One region of the Shewanella sp. MM_2022_3 genome, then DNA from elsewhere that is predicted to be linked to it. Evidence: predicted binding sites of a transcription regulator. Region 1 holds the regulator's gene; the other holds the start of a gene.
The links. The regulator FliA, encoded in region 1, starts transcription of late flagellar genes. The targets are predictions, from matches to a motif close to CTAAAGNTNNNNNNNNNNNNGCCGATA.
Positions count from the first base shown of each region.

Region 2: a site for FliA is predicted at 3,976-4,002, ahead of pomA (flagellar motor protein PomA). Genes of this name have one in related genera too.

Region 1 covers NZ_JAKZGV010000013.1:22,886-31,175, reverse strand. Annotated here, with positions in the region: gene flhA (flagellar biosynthesis protein FlhA) at 1-199, shown strand, start outside; gene flhF (flagellar biosynthesis protein FlhF) at 211-1,590, shown strand; gene MMG82_RS09660 (MinD/ParA family protein) at 1,595-2,476, shown strand; gene MMG82_RS09655 (RNA polymerase sigma factor FliA) at 2,469-3,182, shown strand; gene cheY (chemotaxis response regulator CheY) at 3,230-3,613, shown strand; gene MMG82_RS09645 (protein phosphatase CheZ) at 3,627-4,364, shown strand; gene MMG82_RS09640 (chemotaxis protein CheA) at 4,380-6,689, shown strand; gene MMG82_RS09635 (chemotaxis response regulator protein-glutamate methylesterase) at 6,710-7,834, shown strand; gene MMG82_RS09630 (membrane anchored protein in chemotaxis locus) at 7,872-8,290, shown strand, end outside.
Region 2 covers NZ_JAKZGV010000074.1:1,113-9,402, forward strand. Annotated here, with positions in the region: gene grpE (nucleotide exchange factor GrpE) at 92-712, shown strand; gene dxs (1-deoxy-D-xylulose-5-phosphate synthase) at 833-2,701, opposite strand; gene ispA ((2E,6E)-farnesyl diphosphate synthase) at 2,723-3,604, opposite strand; gene xseB (exodeoxyribonuclease VII small subunit) at 3,607-3,846, opposite strand; gene pomA (flagellar motor protein PomA) at 4,161-4,928, shown strand; gene MMG82_RS20465 (flagellar motor protein MotB) at 4,932-5,852, shown strand; gene thiI (tRNA uracil 4-sulfurtransferase ThiI) at 6,069-7,523, shown strand; gene MMG82_RS20475 (hypothetical protein) at 7,654-7,887, opposite strand; gene MMG82_RS20480 (transcriptional regulator GcvA) at 8,064-8,290, shown strand, end outside.

The sequences.
Region 1 (8,290 bases):
GCGTATGCAGCAATCCTTAGCGGATGCCGCTCAAAAGCAAGAAATGGTTGGCCAGCCCGCTATTTTGCTAACGTCAGGTATGTTACGTGCGACACTGTCTCGCTTTGTTAAATATACTATTCCTAATCTCAGAGTGATTTCTTACCAAGAAATCCCCGATGAAAAGCAAATACGCATAGTGTCTGCCGTCGGCCAGTAGAGGACGCATAAGTGAAGATTAAACGTTTTTTTGCCAAAGACATGCGTGCTGCACTGGCCCAAGTGAAGGACACGCTCGGCTCCGATGCGGTGATTATGTCCAATAAAAAGGTGAATGGCGGTATTGAGATTGTCGCTGCCGTTGACTACGACGAGCCAAAAGCGAAAGCGCCTGCTGCCACTCCGACCTTTATGGATGTGAGTGATGACTTAGTTTCGCTCGGCGCCAAAGCGCCGATCCGCGCTGAAACTAAGCTAAAACCCTCGGCGCCAGCGGACTCACTCCAAGCCTTGCTTGAGAAGCAACAAAATCGTTTAAACCAACAACTCACGCATCAACAACAAGATGCAGAGCTTCCTGCATGGGCTAAAGGATTACAAGCTACCGCAGCTGCGCCTAAAGCTGAGCGCCGTGATATGGGCAATCCCTTCGATAAAAAGTCACAGAGTTCGCAAAAGCAAAATGCCGATCTTGAAGCCATGCGCGACGAGTTATCATCCTTACGTAATTTGTTGACCCATCAGGTTTCAGCATTGATGACTGAGCATAAAAAGCGTATCGACCCTGTCGGTGCCATGCTGGAGTCAAAGTTGTTGGAGGCCGAGTTTTCACCAGCGGTGGCAAACAAATTAGCTGCGCTGAGCCAACACTATACTCCTGCAGAATTAGTTCGTGCACTGCCGCAAAGTCTTGCGAATATGCTTGATAATCAAGGTGATGATATTGTTAAGCAAGGCGGTGTTGTGGCATTAGTTGGTCCCACTGGTGTGGGGAAAACCACTTCCTTGGCTAAACTGGCCGCACGCTTTGCTGCTCACCATGGTGCTGACCAAGTGGCATTGATTACCACAGATCATTATCGTATTGGCGCCTATGAGCAATTGGCCACCTATGGCAAAATCATGGGCTGCCCAGTCAAACAAGCCCATGACCTTGCTGAACTAGAGCAAATTCTGTATCAGTTTAGAAATCGCAAGCTAGTATTGATAGATACCGCGGGTATGGGCCAACGAGATATGCGGCTTTACCAGCAACTTGATAATTTAACTGCAAATAGCAGAATACCTATCCGCAGTTATCTGGTACTGTCTGCCACAGGACAGCGCCGCGTGCTGCAAGATGCTGTAAATCACTTTAAACGCATTCCCTTATCTGGTGTTGTACTCACCAAACTTGATGAATCTGTGTCTTTAGCGGGCGCATTAAGTGTGTTGATCCAAAGTGGATTGCCATTAAGTTATGTTACGGATGGGCAGCGAGTGCCCGAAGATATGAAAGTTGCTGATACTTTGATGCTCGCTGAGCAAGCATTAGCGGCCTTAGAAAACACAGAACAACAATCGTTACCAGACACAGCGTGGTCAGATAATATGACCTGTGCATTTGAGTAGAGTTATGACCCTGGATCAAGCAAGTGGTTTACGTATGATTAATCAACCCTATAACGAAAAAGTGAAAGTAATCGCGGTTACGGGTGGTAAAGGTGGTGTGGGTAAAACCAGCGTATCCATCAATACTGCTGTAGCATTAGCCGAGAAGGGCAAGCGTGTCTTAGTGCTTGATGCTGACCTTGGCTTAGCAAACGTCGATGTCATGTTAGGGATCCGTGCTGAACGTAACCTTTCCCATGTATTGTCTGGCGATGCTGAGTTAGATGACATTATTGTCCGGGGGCCTAAAGGTATTGGGATTGTGCCAGCTACATCGGGTACTCAGGGCATGGTAGAGCTAAGTCCTGCGCAACATGCGGGCTTAATTCGTGCTTTCAGTGAGATGCGCACCCAGTTTGATATTCTCATCGTGGATACTGCCGCGGGGATTTCTGACATGGTACTCAGTTTCTCCCGTGCGTCACAGGATGTGTTGGTTGTTGTTTGTGACGAACCAACGTCTATTACTGACGCCTATGCGTTAATCAAAATCCTCAGCCGTGAACACGGCGTCTTCCGCTTTAAAATTGTTGCAAATATGGTGCGTAGTTTACGCGAAGGTATGGAATTGTTTGCTAAACTCAGTAAAGTGACCGACAGATTCTTGGACGTGGCACTTGAATTAGTTGCGACCATTCCATTTGATGAAAATTTGCGTAAATCGGTTCGCAAGCAAAAGTTAGTGGTTGAAGCTTATCCTAAGTCTCCCGCTGCAATTGCTTACCAAGGTCTAGCGAATAAAATTATGAGCTGGCCAGTACCACAGCAACCTGGTGGGCATTTGGAGTTTTTCGTTGAGCGCTTAGTTCAACGACCAGATTTTCAAGAGGAAAAAACGAGTGAATAAAGCCGCAGCGTATACTTGTTTAGACAATAAAACGTCAATCGTTGAACAGTATGCACCGTTGGTTAAAAGAATTGCACATCACTTGCTCGCCAGATTACCTGCCTCTGTGCAGTTAGATGACCTGCTACAGGCGGGGATGATGGGATTATTAGAAGCATCATCTAAGTTTGATGGCGGTAAAGGTGCAAAGTTTGAAACCTTCGCCGGCATAAGGATCCGTGGCGCCATGTTGGATGAAATCCGCCGTGGCGATTGGGTTCCTCGTTCTGTCCACCGAAATAATCGTCGAGTTGCCCAAGCCATTGATGAATTAGAGCAAGTGCTAGGTCGTGATGCGCGCGACACAGAAATTGCAGAAAAACTTGATATGACGCTCGATGAGTACCATCATATTCTTAATGATGTTTCTGTTGGTAAAATCATAGGGATAGAAGACTTAGGCGTATCACAGGATATACTCACTACAAGCGATGATATTAGCGATGGTACGTTTGAGGTCTTGGCAGAAACCCAGTTTCATTCTGCACTTGTTGAGGCGATAAAATTATTGCCCGAAAGGGACGCGCTAGTGCTATCGTTATACTACGATGAAGCATTGAATTTAAAAGAGATTGGCGCCATTCTTGAGGTAAGCGAATCGCGTGTTAGCCAGATATTAAGTCAGGCAATGTTGCGACTCAAAGGCAAACTCAAGCATTGGACATAAGTATAATTATTAATTGAGCACTGAATGTCAGCTCACCGGAGGAAACCTTGGACAAGAATATGAAGATTCTCATCGTTGATGACTTTTCGACAATGAGACGTATCATCAAGAACTTGTTGCGAGACTTGGGCTTTAACAACACCCAGGAAGCGGACGATGGCTCAACCGCCTTGCCAATGTTGCAAAAAGGCGATTTTGATTTTGTCGTTACAGACTGGAATATGCCAGGCATGCAGGGTATCGATTTACTTAAAGCCATTAGGGCCGATGACTCCTTGAAGCATCTACCGGTATTAATGGTCACTGCCGAGGCAAAACGTGAACAAATTATTGCTGCTGCACAAGCGGGTGTGAATGGGTATGTGGTAAAGCCTTTTACCGCAGCAACATTGAAAGAGAAGCTAGATAAAATATTCGAACGACTCGCTTAAGCAGGGATGAGCTATGAAGTCACATACATCAGGGCTCATCACGCTCGAGCATGCTCAGCGTTTAGTCGAACTGTTAAGCGCGAATGAACAAAATCAAGCTGATGATTTATTAAGAGAACTGGCAGCTCCTCTTCAGAGGGAACTTTTTGATGAGGTAGGCAAACTCACTCGCCAATTGCATAGCGCTCTTATGGATTTCCAAATCGATAATCGGTTAGTTGAGTTAGCCAATACAGAAATACCCGATGCTAAGGAACGGCTAAGTTATGTCATTGACATGACTGAACAAGCTGCAAATAAGACTATGGATGCTGTTGAGGAGTGCTTGCCGTTAGCGAATGCATTAACCGCGAACATCCAACAAGTGATGCCATCGTGGGACAAATTAATGCGTCGTGAAATTGCCCTCAGTGATTTTAAGGTGCTTTGCCATAACGTTCAGCATTTGATGTCGCGAAGTGAATTGGACTCAAACCGATTACGCGAATTGCTCAACCAAATATTGATGGCGCAGGATTTTCAAGACCTGACTGGACAAATGATCCGCAGGGTAATCGATCTAGTGATGGAAGTTGAAAGTAATCTGGTGTCTATGCTGACGGTGTTTGGTGAGCAGCCAATAATTGAGAGTCAGATTACTCAGAAAAATAATATTGAAGCTGAAGGGCCGATAATGAATGCCGAGCTTCGTCAAGATGTAGTAACAGGTCAAGACGAAGTGGATGATCTGCTATCGAGTCTGGGTTTCTAACTGGGAGTCAATTTGATGGCCTTTGATGTAGATGAAGAGATACTCCAGGACTTTTTAATCGAGGCGGGGGAAATATTAGAGTTGCTTCAAGAGCAGCTTGTTGCCCTTGAGAATAATCCTGATGATACTGACTTGCTAAATGCCATTTTTAGGGGGTTTCACACCGTAAAGGGCGGCGCAGGTTTCCTAAGTTTGACTCCCATGGTTGATGTCTGCCATGAGGCAGAAAACACATTCGATTTATTGCGTACTGGCAAGCGCAGTGTCACAGCAGAATTAATGGATATTATTCTTCAGGCTGTTGATGCGATTAACACCATGTTTGCTCAAACCCAGCAGGGAGAGCAACAAGATCCTGCTGATGCTGCATTACTTGCAAAGTTAAAGTTACTTAGTTCTGGTGAGCCTCTGCCGTCAGAATTAGGACAAACTGCGTCAGAGCCTGAATCTATTGCTGAGCCCGAACCCGAGCCCGTTATTGAAACTGTTGTTGACGTTGTCGCAGTTGAAGAGATGCCTGTTGAGGCTGTGAGTTCTTCAAACTCAAGTATTGATGAGATTAATGAAGCGGAGTTTGAGGCTTTGCTTGATGCACTGCACGGTAGTGGAAAAGGTCCCGGTGTGACTAACACTACTAATGCTGATGCTGTGGCAGTACCCACTGCGTCAACTCCCTCTGTATCAAATACAGCCAAGCCCAAAGTACAACAAGCTACCAGCTCGGGTGATGATATCACTGACGATGAGTTTGAAGCCCTGCTTGATGAGCTTCATGGTTCAGGAAAATTTAATGGCAAAGTAGATACACCTATATCACCTCAGCCTAAGGTTGAAACTGTTGCTGTGCCAGTGTCAACACCAACACCAACTGCTGTTGCTGTCGATTCAGACGAAATTACTGACGATGAATTTGAGCGTTTACTCGACGAACTTCATGGAAAAGGTGGGGCACCAGCCAAAGCTGTTGCAAAAGTGGAATCTGCGAAACCGACTCCCACTCCTGCCACATCTGCTGCGGCTCCTGCTGTGCCTAAAGCCAGTGTTACTCCGGTAACACCTCCAGCAGTTAAACCTCAGGCCGAAGTTGCGCTCGCCGAGAAGGCTCCTGTTAAAGCGGCCGCTGCCGCATCAGCAAATGTTCCTCAAGGTGAAACGACCGTTCGCGTAGATACTGCACGACTCGACCAAATCATGAATATGGTGGGAGAGCTGGTATTAGTACGTAACCGTTTGGTAAGTTTGGGCATTAGTCGTGATGACGAAGAGATGTCTAAGGCACTCGCGAATCTAGATTTAGTGACTGCTGACTTGCAAGGTGCGGTCATGAAAACCCGTATGCAGCCTATCAAAAAGGTTTTTGGCCGTTTCCCTCGCGTTGTTCGTGATTTAGCCCGTACGCTCAATAAAGAAATTGATTTAGTGTTGGTCGGTGAAGAAACTGACCTTGATAAAAACTTGGTTGAGGCGCTTGCGGATCCTTTAGTGCACTTGGTTCGTAACTCGGTCGACCATGGTATTGAAATGCCAAATGACCGTGAAGCCTCTGGTAAACCCAGAACGGGGACGATTACTCTATCGGCAAGCCAAGAGGGTGACCATATTCTGCTAAAAATCGAAGATGATGGCGCAGGTATGGATCCCGAAAAGTTAAAACAAATTGCCATTAAACGTGGCGTGCTGGATGAAGATTCCGCTGCGCGTATGACGGACAATGAAGCTTATAACTTGATCTTTGCCCCAGGCTTTTCGACTAAGGTCGAGATTTCAGATATCTCTGGTCGTGGCGTGGGGATGGACGTGGTTAAAACCCGTATCACCCAACTCAACGGTACTGTGCATATTGACTCGATGAAAGGCAAAGGCACCATACTTGAGATTAAAGTGCCGTTAACCTTGGCAATTATGCCAACGCTTATGGTTGATGTTGCGAAACAAGTTTTTGCATTACCTTTATCCAGTGTTAATGAGATTTTTCATCTCGATCTTACCAAAACCAACATTGTTGACGGACAACTCACTGTCATCGTTCGCAACAAGGCCGTGCCGCTCTTCTATCTAGAGCATTGGTTGCATAGAAATAAAACTACCTTCAAACATGGTGACAAGAAACATGGTCATGTTGTGATAGTGCAGTTAGGTATGATGCAGATCGGTTTTGTTGTGGATGCATTGATTGGCCAAGAAGAGGTGGTGATTAAGCCACTGGGAGCCTTGTTGCACGGTACGCCAGGTATGGCTGGGGCAACGATTACATCCGATGGTGGTATTGCGCTCATTTTGGATGTTCCTGGGTTATTAAAGCATTATGCGAAAAATAAAAGTTAGTTCCCAAGTTAAGGAATGGAATGGCCATTAAAGTATTAGTCGTTGATGACTCAAGCTTTTTTAGACGACGTGTTAGTGAAATAGTCAATCAAGATCCTGAACTGGAAGTGATCGCGACGGCTGCTAACGGGGCTGAAGCGGTGAAGATGGCTGCTGAGCTTAATCCCCAAGTAATCACTATGGACATTGAAATGCCTGTCATGGACGGTATCACCGCCGTCCGTGAAATCATGGCAAAGTGTCCAACCCCGATTCTGATGTTTTCATCATTAACCCATGATGGCGCTAAGGCCACCTTAGACGCCCTAGATGCGGGTGCGTTAGATTTTTTACCTAAACGTTTTGAAGATATCGCGACCAATAAAGATGAAGCGATTTTGTTATTGCAGCAAAGAGTCAAGGCTCTTGGTCGTCGTCGAATTTTCCGTCCAGTGGCGCGTCCTAGCGTTGCCCCAATTACCCCAAGACCAAGCTCTGGCTCGGTATTAGGGAATGTGGCCACTCCTGTTCAAAGTGCACCTGCGCCAGTGCGCACGTCATCTGTATCGTCTATTCGTGCTAGTGGTAAGCAATACAAATTATTGTTAATTGGTACGTCGACGGGGGGGCCTGTCGCCTTACAGAAAATTTTGACTCAGTTTCCAGCAAATTATCCGCACCCTATTTTGCTGATCCAACACATGCCAGCCGCTTTTACCCCAGCATTTGCAAATCGTTTAAATGGTTTATGTAAAATCGAGGTAAAAGAAGCGGCAAATGGCGATATTTTGCGTCCAGGTTGTGCGTATCTAGCGCCAGGTGGAATGCAGATGATGGTAGAGCGTACAGGCGTCACAGGCCGAATAAAAGTGCTCGCTGGTAGTGCTGAAATGAATTATAAGCCTTGTGTCGATATCACTTTTGCTTCAGCCTCAAAAGCCTACGGTGGAGATGTGCTTGCTGTAGTGTTAACTGGAATGGGAGCTGACGGCCGAGAAGGAGCACGCATGCTTAAAGCTGCCGGTGCGACCATTTGGGCGCAGGATGAAGCGAGTTGCGTCGTTTATGGTATGCCTCAAGCAGTGGCCAGTGCGGGTATTGCCACTCAATCCATTTCATTGGAGCACATGGCTGAGTCGATTTTAAAAGAGTCTGCACGTGGCTAGCAGCAAGTCACAGATAAGCACAAATATTGTGCTTATTATGGTGCTAATGATGATGACGATCGTTTGTCTTGGTGCCTTAAGTTTCGATTATCATCGAAAAAACATAAAATTGCTTGCTGATGTTAAACGCTTAGCATCGACCCAAGTCGTGCTCATGGTGCCTGATGAGCAAGCTAAGGTCATTGCTGATTGGCTTGCCACACACCCAGAACAAACTAAGGCTATGCTAAAAATGGTGGCGCCTGGTGAACATAATGCAGTGACTCTTGGGCCTGAAATGCCAGCGGCGGATGGTAATAATATTCCGCCTTTACTTGAAAAAGTGCCTGAGATGGATAAACAACAGTTATCCTCTCAGTCACCTGCTGAATCATCAGTCTCTTTGCGTTTGCAAAATGAAGCAGCATTGACAACAGAGGTTCGACAGGAGTCGACTCAAGTTCCTGTGGTGATTTC
Region 2 (8,290 bases), on a different contig from region 1:
TAGATCTGGCCTTAGGCCTTGAAACGTCAAAATTGATCCCCATAATATGCCCAGAGTATTTAGAAACAAAGCATTTTTAGCTGGAGTGAAAATGAGCAACGAGTCGATTAAAGCAGAACAGGATCTGATCCAAGAGGGTGTAGAGTCTGAAGTTTCTACCGAAGAAGCAAGTCTGATTGATGAGCTTACCCAAGCCAATTTCCGTATTGAAGAGCTGGAACAGTTACTCGCTGACGCTTTGGCGAAAGTTGATGAGCAAAAAGATTCAGTAATACGTGCAGCTGCCGAAGTGGATAACATTCGTCGTCGCGCTGCGATGGATGTAGAGAAAGCCAATAAGTTTGCTCTGGAAAAATTCGCCAACGAATTACTGCCAGTGATAGACAATATGGAGCGAGCGCTGCAAGGGACTAATCCGCAAGATGAAACCACTAAAGCTATCTATGAAGGTGTTGAGTTAACACAAAAGAGTTTGTTGACCGCTGTGGCGAAATTTGGTGTAAAACAAATCGATCCTCAAGGACAAGCCTTCAACCCTGATCAACATCAAGCGATTGGTATGCAACCAAGTGCTGAATTCCCAGCAAATACTGTGATGTTAGTGATGCAAAAAGGCTATGAACTGAATAGCCGTTTATTGCGCCCAGCCATGGTGATGGTGTCTCAAGGTGGCCCTAGCCAAGAGTCTGCTTCGATTGATATTGAAGCGTAAGCGGTAAAACGTTAAACCAATAAAAAGGACTGCAGATGCAGTCCTTTTTAGTTTAAAACTTTTATTGTAAGTTAATCAGTAGCTTATTTTGTCATAAACAGGGAGCAAGCTCCCTTGAGCTTAATTGGCAAGATAGGCATTAATCTGCGCTAACATGCCTTCGGCATCGAGTTGTAAGTCATGGATCACTTCTTCTGGTGATCCATGTTTAATAAACTCATCGGGCAAGCCAATTTGTAGTACAGGTTTAGGCATTTTAAGCTTTTGCAGAAGCTCTAGCACACCTGAGCCAGCGCCGCCCATAATGGCGTTTTCTTCCACTGTGACGAGCACATCGTGGGTTTGCGCCATCTCTTTGACTAAATCCACATCCAGCGGTTTCACAAAGCGCATATCGACCACTGTTGCATCTAAACTCTCTGCGGCAGTGAGTGCTGCGGCTAAGGTAGTCCCGAAGTTAAGCATCGCGATACGTTTGCCTAAACGCTTAATCACCCCTTTACCAATTGGCAGCGCCGTCATGGCTTCAACTTGAGTCGCACCTGTTGCACTACCTCTTGGATAGCGTACTGCGCTTGGGCCTGCATCATAGCAATACCCGGTATACAGCATCTGGCGACATTCATTTTCATCCGATGGCGCCATAATCACCATATTTGGAATACAGCGCATAAAGCTTAAATCAAACGCCCCTTGATGGGTTGGGCCGTCGGCACCGACAATACCTCCACGGTCAATCGCAAATAGTACGGGTAAACGCTGCAATGCGACGTCGTGGATAAGCTGATCATAGCCGCGTTGCAGGAAAGTCGAATAAATGGCGACCACAGGTTTATAGCCCTCACAGGCAAACCCTGCGCCTAAGGTCACCGCATGTTGCTCGGCAATGGCTGCATCAAAATATTGTTTTGGGAAGCGCTGCGAGAACTCCACCATACCCGACCCTTCACGCATGGCAGGGGTAATGCCTAAGACTTTTTCATCCTGCTCAGCGATATCACATAACCATTTGCCAAACACTTGGGAGAAGGTTGGTAGTCCCGGCTTAGTCGCTGGCTTCTTAAACTGTGATGGGTCAAATTTAGGGACGGCGTGCCAACCGATAGGATCTTTTTCTGCTGGCTCATAACCGCGACCTTTTTTGGTCATAATGTGTAGCACTTGTGGCCCCTTGAGATTGCGCATATTGCGCAGGGTTTCCACTAGGGCATCGACATCGTGGCCATCGATAGGGCCGATATAGTTAAAGCCTAATTCTTCAAACAGTGTGCCAGGAACCACCATGCCTTTGAGGTGTTCTTCGGTGCGCTTGGCCATTTCTTTGATAACAGGCATGCCCTTGAGTACTTTCTTGCTGCTTTCACGAATCGTGGTGTAGAAGCGGCCTGACATCAATTGGGCTAAGTGATTGTTGAGTGCGCCGACATTTTCTGAAATCGACATTTCATTATCGTTTAGCACCATCAGCATATCATTGTGCAAATCACCCGCGTGGTTCATTGCCTCGAACACCATGCCGCCTGTCATTGCACCATCGCCAATCACGGCAACCACTTTACGGCCTGCCTGTTCTTTTTCGGCGGCAACGGCCATGGCTAATGCGGCACTGATGGAGGTGCCTGAGTGGCCTACGCTAAAGGTGTCGTATTCACTTTCTTCCCGCCAAGGGAAGGGGTGTAAACCGTTCTTTTGCCTAATGGTGTGCATTCTATCGCGGCGACCAGTGAGGATTTTATGGGGATAGGCTTGGTGACCAACATCCCAAATCAAACGGTCAAACGGGGTGTTATAGACATAATGCAGGGCAACAGTCAGCTCGACAGTGCCAAGCCCAGAGGCAAAATGTCCGCTGGACATGCCAACGGACTTAAGAAGGAACTCCCGCAACTCATCGGCCAATTGGGGTAATAGGGCCTGTGGAAGCTGGCGGAGTTCATTAGGTGTGTTGGCCTGTGCCAACACCGGAAACTGAGAAATGTCCAAACTCATAGCGAGATACTTCGTCTCTTTTTATATTCTTCGCTCAATAATATAGCGGGCGAAGTCTGCAATTAACTGGCTATTGTATGGCAATTTAGCCAGCGCTGATAGTGCCTCTTGGATCAGTTGCGCGGCGGTATCTTTTGCGCCTTGCAGTCCAAGTAGTTGCGGAAAAGTACTCTTATTTGACTCGGCATCTGAGCCTTGAGGTTTGCCGAGTTCTTCCGTGGTGGCAATAATGTCCAGAATATCGTCTTGGACTTGGAAGGCAAGTCCTACGGCATGGGCAAATTCCATCATAGTCTGATATTGATCTTTTGGCGCGTTCGCGGCGATCAAGGCTAACTCAACGGCGCAGCTGATCAGCGCCCCTGTTTTCATATTATGCAGTTGAGTTAATGCTTTAAGGTCAATGTGCTTATCGGTGGAGGCTAAGTCGATGGCTTGACCGCCGCACATCCCCCGATAACCAGAGGCTTTTGCCAATGCTCTGACCATAGCGATATGTTGCTCGCTGGTAATCCCTGGCACGGCTTCAGTCACAATCTCAAAAGCTAAGGTTTGTAGTGCATCCCCAGCAAGAATTGCGGTGGCTTCATCGAAAGCGATATGCACTGTGGGTTGACCACGGCGAAGTGCATCATCATCCATAGCGGGTAAATCGTCATGGATTAACGAATAGGCGTGGATGCATTCAATCGCGGCGGCGCAGGCATCGAGTTTTTCAAGTGCTACGCCAAACATTTGCCCGACACTGTAAACCAAGAAGGGACGAATGCGTTTTCCCCCTAAAAGGGCGCCATGGGTCATCGCGGCTTTTAACTGAGGAGCTGTATCTTCGAGTGTACTAAAACGTTGTTTTAATTGGTTATCAACTCGTTGTTGATATTCTTTTATTGCATTGACTAACACGCTTATTCGCCCTCAACGGCATAGGGAGAGAGGGGCGCATTTTCATCCTGCTTGAGTAAAATGGCCACTTTTTGCTGAGCTTGTTCAAGTTTTGCCTGGCTGTTACGCACCAGATTGATGCCTCGTTCAAATTGTTTTAACGCATCATCGAGAGAGACATCGCCCTGCTCTAACTCAGCAACGATGCGCTCGAGTTCACCAAGGGATTCTTCAAAACTGAGATTTTCGGGTTTCTTTGCCACGTTAATAATTCCTTTGAAAGAGCGGACACAAGGTATATCAGGGCGGCTCAAGGGTCAAATTCAGTCGATGGATATTTGCTCGATAGCACGCTTTGTTGCTGAATTTTTTTCAGAAAATAGAAATTGCCGCTAAACTTGCTTAGAGCTTGTCCGATAAATGACAATAGTAGCATTATGCTTATAATCATCTTAAGACATCATAAAATAAGGCTTGGGTTAAGACCAAAGTGTTAACTGTTGACGGATGACATTTAGTGTTATTTTGCCAATAGAGTCAGTATCATGTCGTTTATACAGAATATTGAGGAGCCGTTGTGGATTTAGCTACAGTTATTGGACTAGTCGGGAGCTTTGGTTTTATCCTTTGGGCCATGGTAACCAGCGGCGGCATTGCAATTTTTATCGACATTCCTTCCGTCTTTATCGTGTTTGGTGGCTCCTTCTTTGTCGTGATGATGAAATTCAATTTAAAACAGTTTTTAGGTGCGGTAAAAATCGCAGTAAAAGCCTTTATGTTTAAAATTGATAAACCTGAAGATCTTATCGAACAATCAGTGACGATGGCTGATGCGGCGCGTAAAGGTGGATTTCTTGCTCTTGAAGAAGCACAAATTTCCAACAGTTTTATGCAAAAAGCCGTCGATATGTTAGTGGATGGTCATGACGGTGAGGTGGTGCGTGCCGCGCTTGAAAAAGATATCGCCCTCACCGAAGAGCGCCATCGCAACGGCATCGCCATTTTCCGGGCTTTTGGTGACGTAGGACCCGCGATGGGGATGATTGGTACCCTAGTGGGCTTGGTGGCGATGTTATCCAATATGTCGGACCCGAAATCGATTGGCCCTTCAATGGCGGTTGCGTTGTTAACTACTCTATATGGTGCGGTAGTGGCTAACATGGTGTGTATTCCTATCGCCGATAAATTAAGCCTTAGAATGGGTGAGGAAATGCTAAACCGTAACTTGATTATGGATGCGGTATTGGCGATTCAAGATGGCCAAAACCCTCGAGTAATTGAAGGCTTTTTGAAGAACTATCTTGCTGAAAAACAGCGGAAAATCGATACAACGGACGGAGAGTAGCCCATGGCTAAGTGCAACTGTCCACCGCCCGGAGCACCACTCTGGTTGGCAACATTTGCCGATTTGATGTCCCTCTTGATGTGTTTCTTCGTGTTGCTGCTGTCATTCTCTGAAATGGATGTGATGAAGTTTAAGCAGATTGCAGGTTCGATGAAGTATGCATTTGGGGTGCAAAACAAAGTCGAAGTCAAAGATATTCCTAAGGGGACGTCTGTGATTGCCCTCGAGTTCCGTCCTGGTCGTCCCGATCCCACGCCGATTGAGATCATCAACCAACAAACCAATGAAATGACCGAACCCACGTTGGATTTCCAAGCGGGGGAAGATGATAGTGCGGGTGGGGTACAACAACAGAACGGTTCGCAGCGAGGTGGTGAAGCAACGGCCACTGCTCAAGAAACCGCTGATGCGGTGAAGGCCGAGGCTGCGGCAGCTCAGGATAAGATCAATCAGCAAGTGAAAAAAATGGCGCAGGAGCTCAATAAAGAGATCACCGATGGGGCGATTGAAATTGAGTCACTTGGACAGCAAATTATTATTCGCATCCGTGAAAAAGGTTCATTTGCCTCAGGCTCTGGTTTCCTACAACCGCGATTTAAACCAGTGGTGCGCTCGGTCGGTGAGTTGCTCAAAGATGTGCCGGGAATTATCACCGTATCGGGTTACACCGACGATATGCAGATAAGTGATGAGCTCTATAGCTCAAACTGGGATCTCTCCAGTAAACGTGCTGTAGCTGTGGCTGATGTGTTATTGCAGGTCAAGGGTTTTGATCCTAAACGGATGAAAGTGGTTGGTATGGCCTCAAATAATCCAATTGTCCTAAATGATTCGCCTGAAAATCGCGCGCGAAATCGTCGAGTTGAGATTGCGATTGAACAAGGTAAAGCAAAAGAATCCGAAGAAATTCAAGTAGGTAAATAGCTTTTAATCCAAATCAGTTATTTGATAAAAACGCCGTGACTTGCTCACGGCTTTTTTATTTGGGCTTTTTTGACTATAAGTTCAACTGTGCGTAAGCGCACGCCACGAGCAGTCCTAGTGTGGAAACAGGTGCGCCAATCGCCGTGAGTTTGTTATAATCCGGCGATTATTCTTTTAACCAATTTTGCTGTTGCCAAAATTGCCCGCGGAAATCCCATGAAGTTTATTGTAAAGCTGTACCCAGAAATCATGATGAAGAGTAAGCCTGTGCGCATGCGCTTCACTAAAATGCTTGAAACCAACATCCGTAACGTGCTCAAAAAAGTTGATGAAGATGCTAAAGTGCAACGTCAATGGGACCGTATTTGGGTAAAGGTGCCAAATGATAAACCTGAATTAGCTCAGGCCTTTGGTGAGCGTTTAGCCTGTATCCCTGGGATCGCCCATGTAGTGCAAGTGGATGAATACAGCTTTACCTCTGTGGATGATATTTATCAGCAAGTGTTGCCCGTTTACCGTGACCAAATTGCCGGCAAAACCTTCTGTGTACGCGTCAAGCGCACTGGTAATCACGATTTTAACTCTATTGAAGTAGAGCGTTATGTCGGTGGTGGTTTAAACCAGTTTACCGATGCGATTGGCGTGCGCTTAAAGAACCCCGAAGTCACTGTTAACCTCGAAATCGAGGGCGATAAACTGTATATGGTGACTAAGCGTATCGAAGGCTTAGGCGGTTTCCCAATGGCAACGCAGGAAGATGTGTTGTCGTTAATTTCGGGCGGTTTTGACTCGGGCGTATCGAGTTATCAATTTATTAAGAAGGGCGCTCGTACCCATTACTGTTTCTTCAACCTAGGCGGCGCGCAGCACGAGATTGGCGTTAAGCAGGTTGCTTACCATTTGTGGAAAACCTATGGTGAATCCCACAAGGTGAAGTTTGTGTCCGTGCCGTTTGAGCCTGTGGTGGCCGAGATTTTAGAGAAAATCGACAACGGTCAAATGGGCGTGGTGCTCAAACGGATGATGATGCGCACCGCGGCACGTATTGCCGAGCGTATGGGCATTCAGGCGATTGTGACTGGTGAAAGCTTGGGTCAAGTGTCGAGCCAAACCTTAACCAACTTAAACGTGATTGATCGTTGCACCGATATGTTGATTTTGCGTCCGCTGATCACTATGGATAAGCAAGATATTATCAATGAATGCCGCCGTATCGGCACCGAAGATTTTGCTAAGTCTATGCCGGAATATTGCGGGGTGATTTCACAAAAGCCGACTGTTAAAGCGGTACTGGCTAAGGTGGAAGCGGAAGAGACGAAATTCTCTGAGGATTTGATTGACCGTATCATAGAGCAAGCCGTGGCTATTGATATCCGGGAGATAGCAGAACAAATGAATACCCGTATCACTGAAACTGAGACCGTTGTTGCTATCGACACCAATGAAGTGGTGATTGATATTCGCGCCCCAGAGGAAGAAGAGAATAAACCGCTGGAGATTGAAGGCGTGGAAATCAAGCGCATTCCTTTCTTCAAATTAGCGACTCAGTTTGCCGATCTCGATAAGCAAAAGACTTACCTGCTGTACTGTGAGCGCGGCGTGATGAGTAAATTACAGGCACTTTACCTGATTGAGCAAGGTTATCACAATGTTAAGGTTTACCGCCCTTAAGCGATAGCCAGCAAAGCGTATGCAAGGTCAAGCCTCAGGTTTGACCTTGATATGCAGCAATCTACGGGATTACGAATACAAAAAAGCCGCATTGGAATGCGGCTTTTATGTTATTGCGAAGCAGTGCAATTTACTCGGTTTTGACCACTTGCTGTGCTGGTAGCACCTCATCGGCAATCAATAAGGTGGGATCTTGCAGTGCTTCTTGGTGCATTTTTTCCATCGTTGCCGTCAGTTCGGCATTGATACTTGTTTGTAAATCACTGGTGTCGATAATAATTTCGGCATTGATAACATTAGCGTAGACATTGGCACTGAGTGCGCTGACTAACACTAACGCAAAAGCAGATTTTAAATTGAACATAGTCGCCTCCGGGCTGACAAAGTATTGCTGTCAGACATTCCCATCACCCGTTCGAGATTGTCCAACTCATGTGTTTCGTTGGCGCAAAATTTAATCAAAAACGCTGGCCTTTACAAACGATTAAATGTAACAATACGGATTAGAAAAACTAATTAAAAATTGAGATAGAGATCACTATGTCAAGACGCTTACCACCACTGAATGCGGTTAAAGCATTTGAGGCCGCCGCACGGCATTTGAGCTTTACTCGAGCGGCTGAAGAATTGTTTGTGACTCAGGCTGCGGTGAGTCATCAAATTAAAGCGCTGGAAGATTTTCTCGGATTAAAATTATTTCGCCGAAAAAATCGTTCACTGCTGCTAACCGAGGAAGGCCAGAGTTATTTTCTCGATATTAAGGACAT